2 regions of the Nocardia sp. XZ_19_369 genome follow, and region 2 is predicted to be linked to the other one. Evidence: riboswitches for the same ligand, from Rfam matches in the RefSeq annotation. Region 2 holds a riboswitch; the other holds the start of a gene.
What was found. A riboswitch is a leader RNA that binds a small molecule or an ion and turns the genes downstream of it on or off. The one in region 2 is predicted to bind glycine.
Positions count from the first base shown of each region.

Region 1: another riboswitch for glycine. It lies ahead of glyA (serine hydroxymethyltransferase); the one in region 2 lies ahead of gcvP (aminomethyl-transferring glycine dehydrogenase).

Region 1 is NZ_JACVED010000002.1:582,731-586,536, reverse strand. Features, by position in the region: gene IBX18_RS08660 (L-serine ammonia-lyase) at 1-101, opposite strand, end outside; gene glyA (serine hydroxymethyltransferase) at 98-1,393, opposite strand; glycine riboswitch at 1,435-1,529, opposite strand; gene IBX18_RS08650 (IclR family transcriptional regulator) at 1,733-2,518, opposite strand; gene IBX18_RS08645 (GMC family oxidoreductase) at 2,531-3,806, opposite strand, start outside.
Region 2 is NZ_JACVED010000002.1:1,139,986-1,143,791, reverse strand. Features, by position in the region: gene IBX18_RS11215 (bifunctional nuclease family protein) at 1-368, shown strand, start outside; gene IBX18_RS11210 (MerR family transcriptional regulator) at 570-1,163, shown strand; glycine riboswitch at 1,429-1,528, shown strand; gene gcvP (aminomethyl-transferring glycine dehydrogenase) at 1,678-3,806, shown strand, end outside.

The sequences.
Region 1 (3,806 bases), 560 kb from region 2:
AATCGCTCAACGAACGCGGCCGCGGCGCGCATCGGCCCGACCGTGTGCGAGCTCGACGGACCGACACCGACCCGGAACAGGTCGAAAACGCTGATGGTCACGCCGGATTCCGCATTCCGACGTACAGCGGGAACTGCTGCGCCAAGGCGTCCACCCGCTTGGTGAGCGCCGCCGAGGCCTCGCCGGTACACAGCGCCGTCGCGATGATGTCGGCGACCTCGGTGAACGCCGCGATATCGAAGCCGCGCGCGGCCAGCGCCGGGGTACCGATCCGCAGGCCCGAGCTGACCATCGGCGGTCGCGGATCGAACGGAATTGCGTTGCGGTTCACCGTGATTCCCAGTCGCTGCAACAGATCCTCGCCCTGCTTACCGTCCAACGGCGCATCGCGCAGATCGACGAGCACCAAGTGCACGTCGGTACCGCCGCTGACCACCCCGATACCGGCGGCCCGGCAATCCTCGGCCAGCAGCCGCTCGGCCAGCAAACGGGCACCCGCGAGGGTCCGCTCCTGCCGTTCGCGGAACGCAGGCTCGGCCGCCATCTTGAAGGCCACCGCCTTGGCCGCGATCACGTGCTCGAGCGGTCCGCCCTGCTGGCCGGGGAACACCGCCGAATCCAGCTTCTTGCCCAATTCCGGTGTGGCGAGGATGAATCCGCCGCGCGGCCCGCCCAGCGTCTTGTGCGTGGTCGAGGTGACGACGTGTGCGTGCGGTACCGGCGAGGGGTGCAACCCGGCCGCGACGAGACCGGCGAAGTGCGCCATGTCGACCATCAGGTAGGCGCCGACCTGGTCGGCGATCCGCCGGAATTCGGCGAAGTCCAGCTGCCGCGGATAAGCCGACCAGCCCGCGATGATCAGCTTCGGCTGATGTTCTTCGGCCAGGCGCGCCACCTCGGCCATGTCGACCAGCTGGTCCTCGGCCCGAACATGGTATGCCGCAACGTCGTACAGCCGCCCGGAGAAGTTGATCTTCATGCCGTGCGTGAGGTGACCACCGTGATCCAGCGCCAAGCCGAGAATGCTGTCACCGGGCCGCAGCAGCGCGTGCATCACCGCGGCGTTCGCCTGCGCACCCGAATGTGGTTGCACGTTCGCGTATTCGGCGCCGAACAGCGCGCGCAGCCGCGACAGGGCCAGCGACTCGATCTCGTCGATGTGCTCGCAGCCGCCGTAGTAGCGGCGTCCCGGATAGCCCTCGGCGTACTTGTTGGTCAGCACGGTGCCCTGGGCCTGCATCACCGCGAGCGGCGCGTAGTTCTCCGAGGCGATCATTTCCAGCCCGCGCTGCTGGCGGTCGGTCTCCCGATCGACCATGGCGGCGACCACCGGGTCGAATTCGCGCAGGGAGACATCGAGTGGGGTGCGGAGATCGGCGGCGGGATCTGCCATGGGGAGCCTTTCGTCGACGCGTGCGCGCGCGTAAGTGTGGCTCCTCCCGCTCTGTCCTAGGGCCTGAGAGATTCACGCGTTACGCGTTTGCCCCGTCGGCGAGTGCCTCGATGCACTACTTTTCAGAGTTGCCTGATGCGCAGCGGTACTGGGCCTGAGAGTTTCCCGGGAGGTGTTGCTCCTTCGGCTCTCCATCGACTGGATGAAGATCTCCCGCTGCGTGTGCGGCGAATATTCAGTTGTTGCATATAGCGCAACAACTGCGCAATACGGCACTCAGTATTGTCGGCGGCCGCGCGCGTTGTCAATGGCGAACCCCGGCCGCACCAGCCCGGCCCGTCAGCCGAAGTAGCCGAGCCGCCGGCTGATGTCCGCGGCGCTCGCGATCGCCAGTTCCGCCATCGGCGCGAAGCGGTCCGGACCCAGCCGATACGACGGCCCCGAAACGCTCAGTGCCGCGACGATCGCGCCGTTGCTGTCGAAGACGGGGGCGGCGACGGCGTTCAGCCCGATCTCCAATTCCTCACGCACGCTTGCCCACCCGTTCTCGCGCACCGCCACGAGCTGGGCGGCCAGATCGGCGACCTTGGTCAGCGTGTTGACGGTGTAGCCCTCCAGCTTCGGACCCACCTGCTTGCGCAGCGCCGCCGGTGCGAGTCCGGACAGCAGCACCTTGCCGCTCGATGTGGCGTGTGCCGGGCAGCTCTGCCCGACCCAGGACCGCAGCGCGATCGAGCCGGTACCCGCCGCTTCGACGATATTGATGATCCGATTACCGTCCAGCACAGCGATATTCGTGGTCTCGCCGGTTTCGGCCGCCAGCGCGTTGCACGCGCCCTGGCTCTGCCCGACGAGATCGACCTGGGCACTGGTGGATCCGGCCAGCCGGACGATGGAGAAACCCAGGCGGTACTTGCCGCGGTCGGAGAGCTGCTCGACGTAACCGCGTGATTCCAGCACGGCGACCAACCGGGAGACGGTAGATTTGTGCACACCCAGTTCGGCGGCGATCTCCGTGACGCCGGCCTGCCCCAGCTTGGCGATGATCTCCATCACCAGCAGCGCGCGGTCGACCGACTGCACCGCAGCGGCCCTACCTGTGTCCTCACCATCCTGTTTCGCCATGACGCCGTCATTCTAGGCTGATCCCCTGATCAGGTCCGCGCACTTCTCCGCCATGGCCATCACCGTGATGTTCGGGTTCACCGCGGGCAGTTTCGGCATCGCGGACGCGTCGACCACCCGCAGCCGCGACACCCCCTTCACCCGCAGCTCCGGATCGAGCACCGCCAGCGGATCCTCGGGCGCACCGATCCGCGCGGTGGCGGCCGGGTGGTAGACGGTGTTGTGGGTGGCGTGGATATAGCTCAGCAGTTCGTCGTCGGTGGTCGCGTCCGGTCCGGGTGCGAGCTCGGCGGCGACCCACTCGCGCAGCGGCGACTGCTCGGCGATCTTGCGGGCCAGCCGGATACCGGCGAGCATGACCTTTTCGTCGTGACCGTCCGGATCGGTGAAGTATCGCGGGTCGACTTTCGGCCGATCCCGGAAGTCACGGGTGCGTAGCCGGACGGTGCCGCGTGAGCGTCCCTGGGTCACGTTGGGGGTCAGGCAGAAACCGTTGTCGGTGGTCGGGTAACCGTGGCGCAGGGTGTTCATATCGAACGGCACGCTGCCGTAGTGCATCATCACGTCCGGCAGGCGCAACGCCTCGTCGGTGGTCGCGAAGAGCCCGATCTCCCACCACTGCGTCGAAGTCTCAACCATCGGCTTGGCGGCATCCCAGAACACCAGCCCTTCCACATGGTCGTCCAGATTCGCGCCGACCCCGGGCGCGTCGACCAGCACCGGGATGCCGATCTCCCGCAGATGATCGGCGGGCCCGATCCCGGACAGCATCAACAACTTCGGCGTATCGATGGCACCCGCGGTGACGACGACCTCGCGCCGGGTCGAGACGGTGTCGTAGCCGGTGAGGTCGGGGCGCTGGTAGCGCACGCCGGTCGCGCCGCGGGCCTCGTCGAAAAGGATCTCGCTGACCCGGCAGTCCGTGCGCACCACCAGATTCGGGCGCGAGTTCAGCACCGGATGCAGGTATGCGTGCGATGTCGACATGCGCGTGCCGTCCTCGGCCGCGTTGATCTGGAACCAGCCCGCCCCGTTGCGCACGGTGGCACCCCGGTTGAATTGCACCGTCGGCAAACCCACCGCCGCTGCCGCTTCGAGCACCGCCAGGCCGCACGGGTCGACGGGCGGAACATCGCGCAGCCGAACAGGTCCGGTGCGCCCGTGCTGCTCGCCGGGCGCGTCGTTGTTCTCCAGCCGCGTGACGTAGGGCAGCACCTCGGCCGCGCTCCACCCCTTCGCGCCGAGGGCGGCCCACTCGTCCAGATTCTCCGCGGGCGGCCAGAAGGCG
Region 2 (3,806 bases):
GGCAGGCCGAGGCGACCGCGATCGTGCTGGAGCAGGAGGGGGTGACCCCGATCCGCCCGCTGACCCACGATCTGATCAAGATCCTGATCACCGAGCTCGGGCATACCCTCAAAGAGGTGCGCATCGTCGACCTGCAGGAAGGCACCTTCTACGCGGACCTGGTGTTCGAGAACGATCTGCACATCTCGGCCAGGCCGTCGGATTCGGTAGCGATCGCCTTGCGGGTCGGTTGCCCGATCTACGCCGAGGAGCCGGTGCTCGAGGAAGCCGGGCTGGTCATGCCGGACGAGCGCGAGGATGAGGTGGAGAAGTTCAAGGAATTTCTCGAATCCGTCTCACCGGACGACTTCAAGGCCACCGACAGCTGACCGGCCCATCCGCCGCCCCGGTGCCGCCACGCCGACGACGCGCGGAGCTGAACCAGAGGTCGAGACTTCAACCGCGCGTCGCGTTTGGCTCGATGATGGTGCTCCCTGGACAATCAAGGGGAGTAATCTCGATAGTTGGGCCACGTCCGTTTTGGCCAGGTCGTCAGTACAAGCAGTGGTCGAAACGGAGCCGGGTCATCGATGAGGCTAGCCGTCGGCGAAGCAAGGGAGTGGTCAGTGGCAGAGCAATCGCAGGATGTGGTACAGCCAGGCCTGTTCCCGGACGACTCGGTTCCCGACGATCTGGTCGGCTACCGGGTACCCAGTGCATGCCAGGTGGCCGGGATCACCTACCGGCAGCTCGACTACTGGGCGCGCACCGGATTGGTGGTGCCCTCCATCCGCAGCGCCGCAGGCTCGGGGAGCCAGCGGCTGTACTCGTTCAAGGACATCCTCGTCCTCAAGATCGTGAAGCGGCTGCTCGACGCGGGCATCTCGCTACAGAACATTCGCATCGCGGTCGACCACCTACGCAGCAGGGGAGTGCAGGACCTCGCGGGCATCACCCTGTTCTCCGACGGTACCTCGGTGTACGAGTGCACCTCGGCCGAGGAGGTAGTTGATTTACTGCAGGGCGGGCAAGGCGTCTTCGGCATCGCCATCAGCGGAGCCATGCACGAACTCACCGGCGCCATCGCCAACTTCCCCGCGGAACGCGCGTCCGCGGTGACGGAGCGGCCGGAGGACGAGCTGTCCTATCGCCGCAAGGCGCGGATGGGCCGCAAGACCGGTTAAGAGTAGCCAACCGAAACAACACCCCGTCTCCCCGACATGTCGAGGGTAGCGGGGTGTTGTGCTGTGTGGCACTTGATTTCTGGTGCAGCGGGCGGGGACCCGGCCACGGCTTATGGAGTTCCAAAGAACATGTCGTTAAGTAGATATGCGCATCTAACTATGTTTCTGCTGGAACGGTCCTGACCTGCACGTGACGAGCGCGACACCGCCGGGACGGGACCAGTGACACGTTCCGGCGTGTCATCGGCTTAAACTGGTGGCGCGCCAACGCCGTGCGGGAGAGTCCTGGGTTCGTCAGAGTCCGGGCGCCGAAGGAGCAGCACCTCCCCGTCAATCTCTCAGGCAACAGGGACCGTGCGGGCTTGGGCGCCTCTGGAAAGCGGTGGCTTCGGGCTGCCCGCCGATGGGGAAAGGGGCTCGGCCTTCGAGTAGGCCGCAGCGTCCGAATCTCTCAGGCAACAAAACAGAGGGGGAGGGCTGGTACCCGTCGACCGCCGTCGACCCGCCCGACCCCATGGGAGCTGCCGTGACTCGCTCATTCGCCGATCGCCACATCGGACCCGACCGGGGCGAACTCGCCCGGATCCTGGACGTCGTCGGCGTCGGCTCGCTCGACGAGCTCGCCACGAAGGCCTTGCCGGCCACCATCCTGGACGGCTCCGGACTTTCCGGATTGCCGCCCGCGGCAACCGAACACGAGGTGCTCACCGAACTCGCCGGGCTCGCCCACTCGAACACCGTGGCCACCTCGATGATCGGTCTCGGCTACTACGACACGCTGACCCCGCCGGTGCTCGTTCGCAACCTGCTGGAGAACCCGGCCTGGTACACCGCCTACACGCCGTACCAGCCGGAGATCAGCCAGGGCAGGCTCGAGGCGCTGCTCAACTTCCAGACCATGGTGTCGGAGCTGACCGGCATGGACGTGGCCAACGCGTCCATGCTCGACGAGGCCACCGCGGCCGCCGAGGCAATGACCCTGCTGCACCGGGCCAGCCGGTCCAAGTCGGCGCGCCTGGTCATCGACACCGATCTGTTCCCGCAGACCAAAACCGTGCTGACCACCCGGGCCCAGCCGCTGGGTATCGAGCTCGTTCCGGCTGACCTGGCGGGCGGCGAGCTGCCCGAGGGTGAGTTCTTCGGCGTGCTGGTGCAGGCTCCCGGCGCCTCGGGCCGTGTAGTGGACTGGACGTCGCTGATCAGCGCTGCGCACGAGCGTGGCGCGCTGGTCGCGGTCGGCGCGGACCTGCTGGCGATGACGCTGATCGCCTCGCCCGGCGACCAGGGCGCGGACGTCTGCTTCGGCACCACCCAGCGTTTCGGTGTGCCGCTCGGCTTCGGCGGGCCGCACGCCGGGTATCTGGCAGTGCGCACGGCGTATGCCAGGCAGCTGCCGGGCCGACTGGTCGGCGTCTCGGTGGACGCCGACGGTGACGTGGCCTACCGGCTGGCGCTGCAGACCCGGGAACAGCACATCCGGCGCGAGAAGGCCACCTCCAACATCTGTACCGCGCAGGTGCTGCTGGCCATCGTCGCGGCGATGTACGCGAGCTACCACGGTGCCGACGGGCTGCGCGAGATCGCCCGCCGCGTGCACCGGCACGCGGCCACCATCGCCGCCGGGCTCGACGGTGCGGTCGTGCACGACACCTTCTTCGATACCGTGCTCGCGCACGTGCCCGGTGGTGCGGAAGCCGTTGTCGCGAAGGCGAAGTCGCGCGGGATCAACCTGCGCCTGGTCGACGCCGATCATGTCGGCATCGCCTGCGACGAGGCGACCACCGAGGCGCATGTCGCGGCCGTGCTCGAATCCTTCGGCACCACACTGTCGGCCGAGCAGAGCGAGCCGGCCCCGGTCGCCGCGATCGAGAACCGCACCTCCGATTTCCTCGACCACCCGGCCTTCACCAAGTACCACACCGAAACCGCCATGCTGCGCTACCTGCGGTCGCTGTCGGACAAGGATATCGCCTTGGACCGCAGCATGATTCCGCTCGGCTCCTGCACCATGAAGCTCAACGCGACCGCCGAGATGGAGGCCATCACCTGGCCCGGCTTCGCCCGCGTGCACCCGTACGCGCCGGTCGAGGACGCCCCCGGCCTGCTGCAGGTGATCACCGATCTGGAGCAGTGGCTGTGCGCCATCACCGGCTACGACTCGGTGAGCCTGCAGCCCAACGCGGGCAGCCAGGGCGAGTACGCGGGCCTGCTGGCGATCCGGCGCTACCACCTGGATCGTGGTGACACCCACCGGGATACCTGCCTGATCCCGTCCAGCGCACACGGCACCAACGCGGCCTCGGCGGCGATGGCCGGGCTGCGCGTCGAGGTGGTCAAGTGCCGCGAGAACGGCGATATCGACCTGGACGACCTGCGGGCCAAGATCGCCGACCACGCCGCCCGGCTGGCCTGCATCATGATCACCTACCCGTCCACGCACGGCGTCTACGAGCACGAGGTCGCCGAGCTGTGCGAGCTGGTGCACGACGCGGGCGGTCAGGTGTACGTCGACGGCGCGAACCTGAATGCTCTTGTCGGCCTTGCTCGTCCGGGCAAGTTCGGCGGCGACGTGAGCCACCTGAACCTGCACAAGACGTTCTGCATCCCGCACGGCGGCGGCGGTCCGGGTGTCGGCCCGGTGGC